3 regions of the Caballeronia sp. DA-9 genome follow, and region 3 is predicted to be linked to each of the others. Evidence: predicted binding sites of a transcription regulator. Region 3 holds the regulator's gene; each other region holds the start of a gene.

Region 1 (4,113 bases), on a different replicon from region 3:
GACAGTCGCGAACACGTTCGGCGAGTGAGGCAACAAGCAGCGTGGCTGCGGGATAAGTTCAAGAACGAGCGCGTCTGATTGCTTCCACTGCCGTCGCGCTGGCGAGGTCCGCGTAGAGTTCGGCCCACTTGCCAAGGAGCGATGAATCGTCGGTGAGGAACAGGGGGTGTTCAGCCCATACACTGACCATTGGTCCCTTCCAACCCAGTTCGAAAATACGAAGGTCTTCGTCGTCGCTCACGCCCGAATCGACCAGGTCGACGAAGGACGCGAGGTTGTACAGATAGACTTCGAGCGGCTCGATGTCAAAGAGCGCCGCAAGTACCGATGTCGCCCGCTTGGACGCAGCTTCTCGGCTGCCGGCCATCAGGAAGACGATGCGTTCGTCGTTACTGTTGGGCTTACCGAATATCACGCGGTATAGGGATGTCCTGCACCGATTGCTTAGTTGCGTGCTCATTTTAATTTTTGTCCTGACCTAATGTCGAATCGTCCAAGGGTCGATTGCGCTTCGCCGTAGCACGGCCTGGTCAAAGTACAATCGGCACAGAGTGGCGCACGTAAAGGCTTTGCCATATCTTCGTTTTTGGAACGGCCGGAGCCATAATCGGTCGAACTCACATCACTAATCATAGAAGAAAACACGACCCAAATGACGGACACTGGATACCGCGCCCTGCTTGCGCAACGTGAAGCACTGGAAAAGCAGATCGAAGAACTCAGAAACGCCGAGCGGGGTGACGCGATCGAATGGATCCGCGAGCAAATGGCCCTATACGAAGTTAAGTCCGAAGACCTCGAGCCACGCAGTAGTCGCGGCCCGCGGAAGCAATCGGCGCCTGTCGCTGCGAAATACCGTGACCCCGCATCAGGCGCGACCTGGAGCGGTCGCGGCAAGCCCCCTCGCTGGATCGCGGACCAGGATCGCGACACGTTCGCTATCACTGACTGATCCTCGCCACGATATCGAGCCCACGATGTTGTCCACACAATTTGTGGACAGCGTTGTGGACAACATCACTTGAAAGCCCATAAGTCGTTGTAGTTCCAACATTTATCGAACCCGCCTCGATGTGCGTCATGGGCCCCGTCAATCGACCAACGCAGCTTCGGGCTCGGGTGGCTCAGATGGCTTCGTTCCCTTGGGCGCTGGCTTGATCTCGGCGAGGACGGTCTGGCGCAGGTGCTGCTTGACCAACAAAAGCCGCAATTTTTCGATCGCGACCAATTCGCCGAGATTTTCCTGCCGCCATGTGCGATGAATGATCTTGAAGTAGTTGTCGATTTCGTTGATCACATTCCGGTTGAACTGAACCTCCAACACGAGTCGCTCGATATCTTCGTTCCCTCGGTACTTCTTCCAAAGCGAACGCAGTTCCTTCAGGCTCAGTGGCGCAAACTCAGGGAGGGCTTTGGCCATGGCATCGATCCCCATCGCGTTATTCAGTGACCGCGGCGTGCTCGACCGCAGGCACGGGCAGTTCGACCGTGCGCCGCTGGACGCGACGATGCTCGCTGATCAAGTTGGGCGACGGAGAGAGTTTGACCATAATCGGCGCCGGCGCAGCGGGGCCTTTCCGCTTAATCAGTTCGACGGCGATGCCTTCAGCGACGCCCCGAACAGCAAGTCTAAGGGGCGCCGGCGACGAGTCCTGGGCACGCGCCAGCGGTCGCATGACGACAAACAGCATCTCGGAACTCTGTGCCGCCAGCAGCAGGCGCCTGAGCGACTCGGCGCGAATATGTTGCTGCCAGAGCACGAGGGCGCCGCAGCTGCCTGCTCTCAGGATCTGCTCCGCGCTCCACAGCGCATCGGATGACTTAGCAGCCTTAAGCCACATGAGCTTGCTCGGATTTATGCCCATAAAGGCGTAACAGTGCGCATTCGGAATCTGCTGCGGCGCGATCAATGCGATCGAGCGCTTATCCGATAACGCCGCCATGGCGGGACCCAGCAGGCGCATTTCGCCGATCCCCTGCTGCTGTAAAAGCAGCTCGGTCATGGTTCCCAGCGGCCAGCCGCCGCCAGGCAGCTCGGCTGATAGCGCTGCGTAACCCGTGTCCACGGTACGCCCATGGGCACGCGCCAATTGCGTCCCTCGCCAAAGACTTGGGTGTAGCGACTCGATGTCTTTCGGCAGGGCGTTCATAGCGAGCACTGTATATCCATACAGTATCGTACACTGGATTTCGGTTGCGGGAGCCGGAACTTGGCAATCCCGAAAAATGGGCTGACGCCTGACCGATCCAGTTACAAACCAATCGCTTTCCGCTCACCCACCCTTGAACAGTGGCGCGATGCGCCAAGTGTGCGAGAGCCTTGCGGCTCCCGCGCGTGAGGTCGCATGTGTGGGAACCACGTCGACGCGCTCCATCCTTTGCCTGTCGTTCAAAGCGCGTTCCATCTGCTCTTCAAAGCCGCCTCTTAATCGACGCATAGCACGAAGCGGATTCGGCACAAGGGTTCGCTGCGCCATGTCCTCACCCGTTCGATGCTCGCCTGCGGCTGCGCTTCGCTGCGGCCTCCGGGCATGCCCTTGTGCCGAATCCGCCCCGTGCAAAACATGCGTCGAGGCGGCTCCGAAGAGCAGATGAAACAGAACGACAGGCAAAGGACGGATTTATGAGCGCAACGACCACCCACACAAGCAACCTCACCAACGAAGCGGGATTTCCTCCCGCGCCCTCCGAGGCCCACCAAAAAGCATATGCCAAAGGCGATGTCCAAGAGGTCCTTTTAAATGGCACGCGCATTCGCATGGTGTTCGACGGCGCGCCGTGGTGGAACGTCAGCGTCACACGGATCTAGGTTTTCAACTCAATATTAAGGAGAACTACGATGACTAAATATTTTACTTGTGCCGAAACCGCCAAGCTTATTCGCCAATCGCTAAAGGAAGCCTTTCCGGGGGTTAAGTTTTCCGTGCGTAGCAGCACGTACAGCGGTGGCGCATCGATAGATGTGAGCTGGACCGATGGCCCGAACGCGGCGCAACTCGAATCGATCACGAAGGGATTCAAAGCAGCCTATTTCGATGGCTCGATCGACTATCAAGGCTCGATCCACCACATGATGGACGGCGAGCAAGTCCGGTTCGGCGCCGACTACATCACGTCAAGCCGCCGCTATTCGGACGCTGCGGTGGAGCGCGCCATTGCAAGCGTGAGCCGCCGCTACGGCGGCAACTTCAGAAAGGCCGGAGTCACACGTCTCACCGTTCAACAGTTCCGGTCCGGGGACCTGTACCGCATCCAATTGCCTGAGCTTCATTGGGACGGCGCGAGCAGCGTTCAAACCATGATTCACCAGGCACTGGCAAAACACGCGGACCGCCTCAAGGTGAACCCGAGCAAGACGGCCGCAAGGAAGTTCATCACCCACGACGACGGCTACAGTCTCAGTATTGGAGCCGGATATTCTGCGGTTTCTGTCGACGTATGAGCCGCTCGTCCATGCAAGGAATAAGCGATGAAACCGCTCGCATTGTCGTCGGATATAACGCTACCGCCACATACTCTATGCTCGGTTACGCCCGGAACCTTCACGGGCAATGGATTTGTGGGTTCAGATCTGCGCCACTATGACGGGATTATGCAAATTGGGGCTTTTGAACTGGGCAACGCGAAATACGCGGAATTCGTTGCATATTACGACTATGCGATTTAACGCGGACAGCGCCGCACCAGCCGCGCGCGTTTGGCACGTCCTCTTGATGCTCAAACCGGTTCACTTACCCAAATAAGGCCCAGACCCGCAGCGTGGCATAGCAACGCCCACGCGGAATAGGGGATGCGCGCGTCCTCAGCGATCCACTTACGGATCTGGCGGCAGCCGCCCGTCTCTTGTGTGGCTATGCCCAAATACTTCCCGGCTTTGCTTCCTGTGAAACCGGCGCGTTCGATAACCTCACGAATCTCGGGACCGGTCGGTTGCAACCAGCCGTCAGCTGCTGGGCGCAGGCATTCCGGTCTGATTGTAGTTGCTTGATCCATCGTCTCTTCCTAAAAAAGTTAAGTTGCGCTGCGTGAGAAACGCCTTTTGGCATCCAGCCCCGCTAAAGCGGGGGATACACCGTGGCCTTTGGCCACTGGACGACCCCGAACCGTGGTCCG
Region 2 (4,113 bases), on a different replicon from region 3:
GTTCCATCGGCATTCACAACGAGTTCCAGGGCAGCGCCATTACGGGCAATGCAACCTCGATCTTCGCCGCCATGCAATACGACAGGAACAAGGGCAGCGGACTCGTGGGCCGATACAACCGCGCCACCAAGACCCGCGATTTTGTAATCGCCGTCAGCGCGACCACGACCGAAACGCGCGCCGATGTCATCACCGGACTCGCCACCGCCGGTTCCCTGCTCTACGCGAGCGACTTTCCGGGAAATCGTGTGCGCGTCTTCACGACCGACGGCGTCTGGCAACGCGACATCAACGTGACAGGCCCCGGCGCGCTCGCCCTCGATAACGCCGGCAACCTCTGGGTCGCGCAGAAAGATGCGGGCGCCATCGTGGAATTCAGTCCGGACGGCGCTGCGTTGAACACAATCCAGATGCCCGCTACATCGCGTCCGTCCGCATTGTTTTTCGATGCCACCAACGGGCAGCTCATGGTCGGCGATCAAGGGCCCGACATGAACATCAAGCTCTACCAGACCGCGGGCGCACCCGCCCAGGTCGGCACGTTCGGCATTCAGGGCGGTTATCTCGACACCACGTCGGGCATCAAGGGGCAGGTCGGCGACCGGCGTTTCACGCGCGTGGTGGGTATCGGCAAGGACGCGGCCGGCAATCTCTACGTGCTCAGCAATCCCTGGGGCGGTACCTGGGACCTCGCACGCAACGGCAACACAGACATCTACGTCTACGACACTTCAAGCATCCTTCGATGGAGACTTCAGTCGCTCAACTTCGAAGGCAACGGCGAGCCAGACCCGGGCACGGACGGCGCGTACTTCTATGGCGGCTTCAACGTCTATACCGGCACTGCCGGGGGCACGTTCGTTGCGAACACGGTGAATCCGTTCGACTTTCCGTCCGATCCGCGAATCGACATCAACGATACCCAACGCGGCCAGCACTTCGCGCAAGTCGCCACGGTCGGCGCGAACCGCGTGATGGTCGCGGCCGGCCAGAACCCGGGCGTGTTCAATTTCTATCACTTCAATACGGCCAACGGTTACATCGCGATTCCGGACGGATCACTGCCGGGCGCGCTGTTCAACACGAGCACGCTGATCACGGGCGGATTCTCCCTCGACAGCAACGCGAACATCTGGGCGGGTCCGGACAGGACAAACCGCATTTACTACTATCCGCTGACCGGATTCGACGCCAACGGCAAACCCTCGTGGGGTCCCGGCTTCGCGTACGCCACGCCGAGGTCCATCCTGCCTCTGACGCGGATCATCTATCTTGCTGGCAGCGACACCATGATCCTCGCGCAAGGCATTATCGGCAGCACGGACTGGACGTCCATAGGAACGCGCGTCGAGGTGTATCACGGCTGGCGCGCGGGCAATCAAACAGCGCCGAATCCGGTGATCAATCTCACGAGCGCCAATCCGAAATCGATCGCCGCCGCAGGCAATTATCTGTTCGTCGGATATGTGCACACGGCGCCGAACATCGACGCATTCAATCTCGCGACGGGCAGCCTCGACATCACGTTCACCAACAGCAATCCCGGGAATGTGGACGTGGGCAACGACGTGGATTCCATGTATGGCTTGCGCGCGTATCTGCGCTCGACCGGCGAGTACGTCGTCACCAAGGATAACTACAACGAGTCGAGCATCATTGTTTATCGATGGACGCCGGGGGCCGCGGCGAATGCGGCTCAACGGTAGCGGGCGGCTGCGGATTGTTCGCCGGATTGGTGTCGAACTTGACGACGCGCTCTATGCCAACCGTGCCCGCGAGCGCCGACAATTCCGATTGCAGCGTGTCTGCAATGTCCCTGGCATAGACATCCTCACCGTTGACGTACGCCGTGAACGAGCGCAGATATCTGGCTTTTTTCTCGGGATTCTCAATCGTGTCCCGCGTCCATTGGTACAGCGGATATTTATCGGCGCCCGATTTTTCCGCCTCGGCCACATAGCCGGCAAATGCATCGAACTGGCATACAAGGGTGGCGCCATGCCGCAGCAGCACCTCGTCCAGTTCCGGCGGCATGCGCTGCGGATCGTCGCGCACGGTTCCGGCCAGTTCGGGTGAGGCGGTGATCCTGATCTGGAAGAGCCACGTGTCGACCATGCTTGCCTCGCTACAGGTGTGAGAGTTGAACGATCATGGCGCAAAACCCGCGCCAATTGGTACGCCATTGCAGCCTGATTAGCGCAATCCAGTTTTCGATGTAAAATACTGTACATCCATACAGTTATTGATGCCATGTCCGATCCTGGCGGAAAAATCGGTGCACGCGGGGCGCCGCCATGACCACGCGCCGTATTGCGCATCTCGACATGGACGCGTTCTATGCGTCGGTCGAACTCCTGCGCTATCCCGAACTGCGTGGCCAGCCCGTGGTAATCGGCGGCGGAAAGAACGCCACGCCCGAAACCCTGCCCGACGGCTCCCGCCGTTTCGTCAGGCTGCGCAATTACGCCGGCCGGGGCGTGGTGACGACCTCGACCTACGAAGCGCGCGCGCTCGGCGTGTTCTCGGCCATGGGCATGATGAAAGCGGCGCAACTCGCGCCGGACGCCATCCTGCTGCCCACCGATTTCGACTCGTATCGGCATTATTCGCGGCTTTTCAAGGCGGCCGTCGCCACGTTCACCACGCAAATCGAGAACCGCGGTATCGACGAGATTTATATCGATCTCACCGCCCTGCCGGGAGATCCGGCGGAGATCGCCACACGCATCAAGCAGGCCGTGCGCGACGCGACCGCCCTGTCGTGTTCGATCAGCGTCGCACCGAACAAGCTGCTGGCGAAAATCGGCTCCGAACTGGACAAGCCGGATGGCCTGACCATTCTCACCGCCGCCGACATCCCGCTGCGGATCTGGCCGCTGGCGGTGCGCAAGGTCAACGGCATCGGGCCGAAGGCGACCGAAAAGCTGGCGGCTATAGGCATAGAAACCGTCGGCGATCTCGCGCGCGCCGATCCGCAACTGCTTCAGGCAACGTTCGGGCGCAGCTATTCGGCGTGGCTCGTGGAAGTGGCGCAAGGTGCCGACGAGCGGCCCGTCGTGGTCAGTTCCGAGCCGAAGTCAATGAGCCGCGAAACCACGTTCGAGCGCGACCTGCATCCGCGCCAGGATCGCAGCGCGTTATCGGCGGCTTTCACGGATTTGTGCACGCGCGTTGCGGACGACTTGCGGCGCAAGGGCTACGAAGGGCGCACGGTCGGGATCAAGCTGCGCTACAACGACTTCAGCACGGTCACGCGCGACCTGACTGTGCCCGCGCCCACGGCCGACGCCACCGAAATCCGCCGCGCCGCCACCGAATGCCTGCGGCGCGTGCCGCTCGACCGGCGCCTGCGGCTCCTGGGCGTGCGCGTGACGGCGCTGGTGCCGGCGGGGTCGTATATCGCCGGGCCGGCGCCCGTTCAAGGCGAACTGCCGTTCGCCGCCGATTGAGGAAACATCGTGTATCAAAGCGATCTGTTCGATCCCGCGCCGCTCGATCTCATCACTGACGCCGAGTGCGGGATCCGCTATCTCCCGGATGTGGTCCCGGCCGCCACGGCGCAAGCGTGGTTCGAGCAAGTGCTCGGCGGCGTGATCTGGAGCAACCAGCGCCGCATGATGTACGAGCGCGAAGTCGATGTACCACGCCTGACGGCGCATTTTTCGCTCGGAGCCGCGGACTTGCCCGAGCCACTGCAAGAGGCGGCGGCTGCGGTCAGCGTGGCGACCGGCGCGGCGTTCAACAGCGTGGGACTGAACCTGTATCGCGATGGCAATGACAGCGTCGCGCCGCATAACGATCACACCCAGGAACTTGTGCCGAAAGCGCCCATCGCCATTCTTTCGCTGGGCGCAACGCGCCGCATGACGGTCCGCGCAAAATCGGGCAAAGGGCGCACGCTCAATGTGGATCTGCACGCAGGCAGCGTCGTCGCGATGAGTCATGCATCGCAATTCACGCACAATCACGGCATCCCGAAGATGGCGGAAGTCGCAGGTCCGCGCATCAGCCTGGCGTTTCGCTGCATGAGCACCTGAGCGCCGCAACGGCTGCTCAAACGGCGCGCGTGGGCGTACAGTCTCTACAGCGTCCATTCCGGGTGCCTGCCCAGAC
Region 3 (4,113 bases):
GAGCTGAAGGCCGAAACGCATCTGCTGGCCGTTGTGGATATGCGTTCCAGCATTGCACAAAGCGCAGGCCTGCTTACGGACATGGCCTGCGGGCGCTTCGAAGACGCCGCACGGGATATCTTGCGCGAAGGCGTGGAGTGGCTGACGGAGCGCGGCGTGAGCGCGCAGGGTCATTTTGCGTTCGGTCATCCTATCGATGAAATCGCCGGATTGGCGCAAAGCCTGCAGGTGGATCTGGTGGTGGTCGGACACCGTTGCCGCACGGGCCTTGCACGGTGGTGGATGGGCGCGGGTAACACACCGCTGATGGACCGTGTGTCGTGCAGCATTTTGGTGGCCGTGTCGCCGGTCGGATCAACGGCCGAGCAGGAGGACGCGGCGCATGCCGCAGTGCCTGCGAAGGCGGAAGTGAATGCTTGACGACGAACCTGCCCGGTTCACCCGTTCAACTCGATACCCACCAGTTTCCACGAGAACAGGCCGTATCGTTTGAGAATGGCCGAGTAGCGCGCGTCTCCGGCGCCATGCTGGTAGTTGACCGCGAAGGTATCGAAACTCCTGTAGCCAGCAGTAGTCCGAGGCGGCTGTTTGGGCGCGGGTTGGGCAGGCGTGCTCGTCACGGGCGGCGGTTGTGGCGAGGCTGGCGGTGTTCCAGCAGCCGTGGGATCGCTCGAAGACGGAGCCGGTGGTTTCTCGCCGGGCTCGCCTCGCGGCGGCATGCCATTTAAAATCGCCGCTACGCCATCCGGCGTTGCATACGAATCCACGAGCGGGCCAATCAACGCCGCGCCGATCATTGCACCAAGTAGCGCCAGCGGATTGCCGCTTTTTTGCACATCGATCTTTCGCGTAATCAGTTGACCGACCTGGTCCTTCAGGCTCTCACGCAACAGCGGGAAGTCCACGTATGCATTCACCGTCGCGGCGTCGCGAGCGTCGGCGGCGCGTTTGATCCTGTCGAGCGCGATATACGGGGACGCGTAGAACATCCCGAGCGCCGCGATGACCGCAACCACAATCAATGCAGTTAAAACCGACTTGCTCGTACGAGACATACGTCAGGGCGCCTTCGTGCAAATGAGCTGAATAACTGGATGAGCGAACCGCGAATTTCCGGGCGCGAGAAGTCCAACCACTGTTAGTTGACCGCGCCGCCACGAAATCGATCCCTCAAACTCATTGGCAAAAAAACGACCCGAAGGTTCATGCAAGCAAGCCACCTTCGACACCCGCACGTTCTTCGTCGACGCAGCGGTCGATCATGCGCGACACCGCTTCAATATTTCCAACCATGATGACGCGCGATTCACCGCGATAAACGCGTACCGGTGCACGCCGCTCAGCCTGCGCATGCACGGAAGCATTCAGCGACACACGCGCGAACGCTGGCTGCCGCGACGGCAGGACGGGCGGTTCGTCGAAGAGGTCTGGCGTATGGGTGTCCTTGCGCGTCTTGCAGGAAATCAGCGCGCGCAAATGCCGAAAGCGGCCGAACTCCCGGAATTGCCTGAACGAAAGTGGTGAGCGCGCTGCGGGCGCAAAAGAAGCTGACGCAGCCGATAAAAACGCGACAGAAAACAGACGGGCAAATCGTTCCATGATGTTTCTCCGTGAACAATAGGGTGCGCGCCGGTCAATCGCGAATGCGATGTCCGTCACGCTTTACAAAACCGGAAATTCGACTGTGGCGCGGCCGGAAGCAGGAGCACCCGTTGCCGCCACGCAGATTCAGAAAACAGCGTCTTGAACGAAAGAACCGAACAAAACCAAACGCCGTCGTTAATTCAACAGCATCCGGCGCGCGTCAGAGTTCGCCGGATCGAATCAGTCCTACAGCAATACCTTCAAGTGCGAATTCGTCGCTGCCCGAAGCCACGAAGATATTTTCGTAGTCAGGATTTTCGGCGATCAGTTCAACCCCGTCAGGACGGCGCTTCCAGCGTTTCACCGTTACGTCGTCGCCAAGGCGCGCGACAACGATCTGGCCATCCTTGGCTTCGTTCTTCTTTTGCACCGCGAGAAGGTCGCCGTCGAAGATGCCTGCGTCTCGCATGGAAAGTCCGCGAACCTTCAGCAGATAGTCGGGCTTGCTGGAGAACAAGGCCGGATCACAGGCGAAATGCTGCGAGATATGTTCCTGCGCAAGGATCGGGCTGCCCGCAGCCACGCGCCCGACCAGCGGCAATGACAATTGCATGATACTGGCATGCGGCAACGTGAATTGATGCGGTCCGTCGTCGGGACCTGCCTGGTTCAGCAAGCGGATACCGCGTGACGATCCGGCGGCCAGCTCGATCACTCCTTTACGAGCCAGTGCACGAAGATGTTCCTCGGCGGAATTGGCCGAACTGAAGCCAAGTTCCGCGGCAATCTCGGCGCGCGTGGGCGGAAATCCCGTCCGCTCGATAGCGCGCTGGATCAGTTCAAACACCTCTTGCTGCCGCGCAGTCAGTTTGCTCATTTTGGTCACGTGCTTTAGCCCCTTGTCTGGTCCGCGATCCACTGTATGGATGAACAGATGCCTGTAGTTTTATACAGTATTCGCCGCTTTTCAAGCTTTACTTTAAGTTCGACGTCGTTTGCACCACACGACAGCCCAAAATGCGGCGCTTCAACAGCCATTTATTGGTCGCAACGCCGCTTCCAGCCTTCATTAGCACTTTTCGATCTAAAAGAATGAGGAACAATTATTTTTAATAATGAAAGCCCGTCGATAGACTCAGCCCATCAAACACCATAAGACGGAGAACGGGGAATGCTGAGTCGGAATTCGGGATGGGGCGCGCGTGCAAGGAAACTGCTGGCGACAGCGGTTATCGGGGCCGCGTCGGGGGTAGGGATGATCGCGCAGGCGCACGCCGATACCTCGTTTCTCAACGTGTCGTACGACCCGACGCGTGAGCTGTATCAGGACTTCAATCAGGCTTTCGGCAAGAAATGGAAAGCCGAGACTGGCGAAACCGTCACGTTCAAGCAGTCGCACGGCGGCTCGGGCGGTCAGGCGCGCGCCGTTCTGGATGGCTTGCAAGCCGATGTGGTGACGCTGGCGCTTGCTTACGACATCGATGCGTTGTCGGCGAAGGGCATCGTGGCGCAGGACTGGCAAAAACGCCTCCCGGACAATGCGTCGCCGTACACGTCGACGATCGTCTTCCTCGTGCGCAAGGGCAACCCGAAGCAGATCAAGGACTGGCCGGATCTGGTCAAGCCGGGTGTATCGATTGTGACGCCGAACCCCAAGACGTCCGGCGGCGCACGCTGGAACTACCTCGCGGCGTGGGCGTATGCGGAACATCTGCCGGGCGGAAATGCAACGACGGCCAAGGACTTCGTGACGAAGCTGTATAAAAACGCCGGCGTGCTGGATTCAGGCGCGCGTGGCGCGACCACGAGCTTCGTGCAGCGTGGTCAGGGCGACGTGCTGATTGCGTGGGAAAACGAGGCGTTTCTGTCGTTGAAGGAGTTCGGTCCGGACAAGTTCGAGATCGTGGTCCCCTCGGTGAGCATCCTGGCTGAACCGCCGGTTGCTGTCGTCGACAAGGTCGTTGACCGTCATGGCACGCGCAAGCTTGCCGAGGCGTATCTCAAGTACTTGTATAGCGAGGAAGGTCAGGAGATCGCGGCGCGCAACTTCTACCGGCCGCGTTCGACCACGGTTCCGGCCGCGCTCACCAAGCAGTTCCCGAAGATCAAGCTTTACACCATCGACGATTCGTTCGGCGGCTGGACAAAGGCGCAAAAGACGCATTTCGCCGATGGCGGCGTGTTCGATTCGATCTATCAGCCGCAGTAATTGTGGCGGCATGAAAGCAGGAAATACAGCATCGCCCGCGGTCATCCGCTCGCGATGCTGTAGTCATAAAGGGTCGTCAAAGGTCGAAAAACAGAAGAACCCGGAAGCGCCAACACGGCCGCACAGACGGTCAGAACCTTGAAACACCCTGAAGCGCCGTCCCCGCGGCGCAACGGTACTGGATGATGGACGCATGACAACTTTCACTTTCCGCAAGCCCAGCGCACTGCCGGGCTTCGGCCTGACGCTTGGCATCACGGTGGCGTATCTGAGCCTCGTGGTTCTGATTCCGCTTGCCGCGACCTTTGCCAAGACGGCCA

The links. The regulator LexA, encoded in region 3, represses DNA repair genes until DNA is damaged. The targets are predictions, from matches to a motif close to ACTGTATNNNNATACAGT.
Region 1: a site for LexA is predicted at 2,158-2,175, ahead of imuA (translesion DNA synthesis-associated protein ImuA). Genes of this name have one in related genera too.
Region 2: a site for LexA is predicted at 2,223-2,240, ahead of dinB (DNA polymerase IV). Genes of this name have one in related genera too.

What each region holds. Positions count from the first base shown of each region.
Region 1 is NZ_CP195135.1:97,949-102,061, forward strand. It holds gene ACRWA7_RS34770 (hypothetical protein) at 59-460, opposite strand; gene ACRWA7_RS34775 (H-NS histone family protein) at 653-952, shown strand; gene ACRWA7_RS34780 (hypothetical protein) at 1,091-1,435, opposite strand; gene imuA (translesion DNA synthesis-associated protein ImuA) at 1,440-2,150, opposite strand; gene ACRWA7_RS34790 (hypothetical protein) at 2,624-2,809, shown strand; gene ACRWA7_RS34795 (LPD29 domain-containing protein) at 2,840-3,442, shown strand; gene ACRWA7_RS34800 (hypothetical protein) at 3,470-3,667, shown strand; gene ACRWA7_RS34805 (XRE family transcriptional regulator) at 3,718-3,993, opposite strand.
Region 2 is NZ_CP195132.1:266,600-270,712, reverse strand. It holds gene ACRWA7_RS07540 (SMP-30/gluconolactonase/LRE family protein) at 1-1,706, shown strand, start outside; gene ACRWA7_RS07535 (hypothetical protein) at 1,654-2,115, opposite strand; gene dinB (DNA polymerase IV) at 2,295-3,449, shown strand; gene ACRWA7_RS07525 (alpha-ketoglutarate-dependent dioxygenase AlkB family protein) at 3,459-4,037, shown strand.
Region 3 is NZ_CP195133.1:1,659,910-1,664,022, forward strand. It holds gene ACRWA7_RS23900 (universal stress protein) at 1-420, shown strand, start outside; gene ACRWA7_RS23905 (DUF2939 domain-containing protein) at 438-1,055, opposite strand; gene ACRWA7_RS23910 (hypothetical protein) at 1,204-1,599, opposite strand; gene lexA (transcriptional repressor LexA) at 1,805-2,461, opposite strand; gene ACRWA7_RS23920 (sulfate ABC transporter substrate-binding protein) at 2,756-3,793, shown strand; gene cysT (sulfate ABC transporter permease subunit CysT) at 3,987-4,113, shown strand, end outside.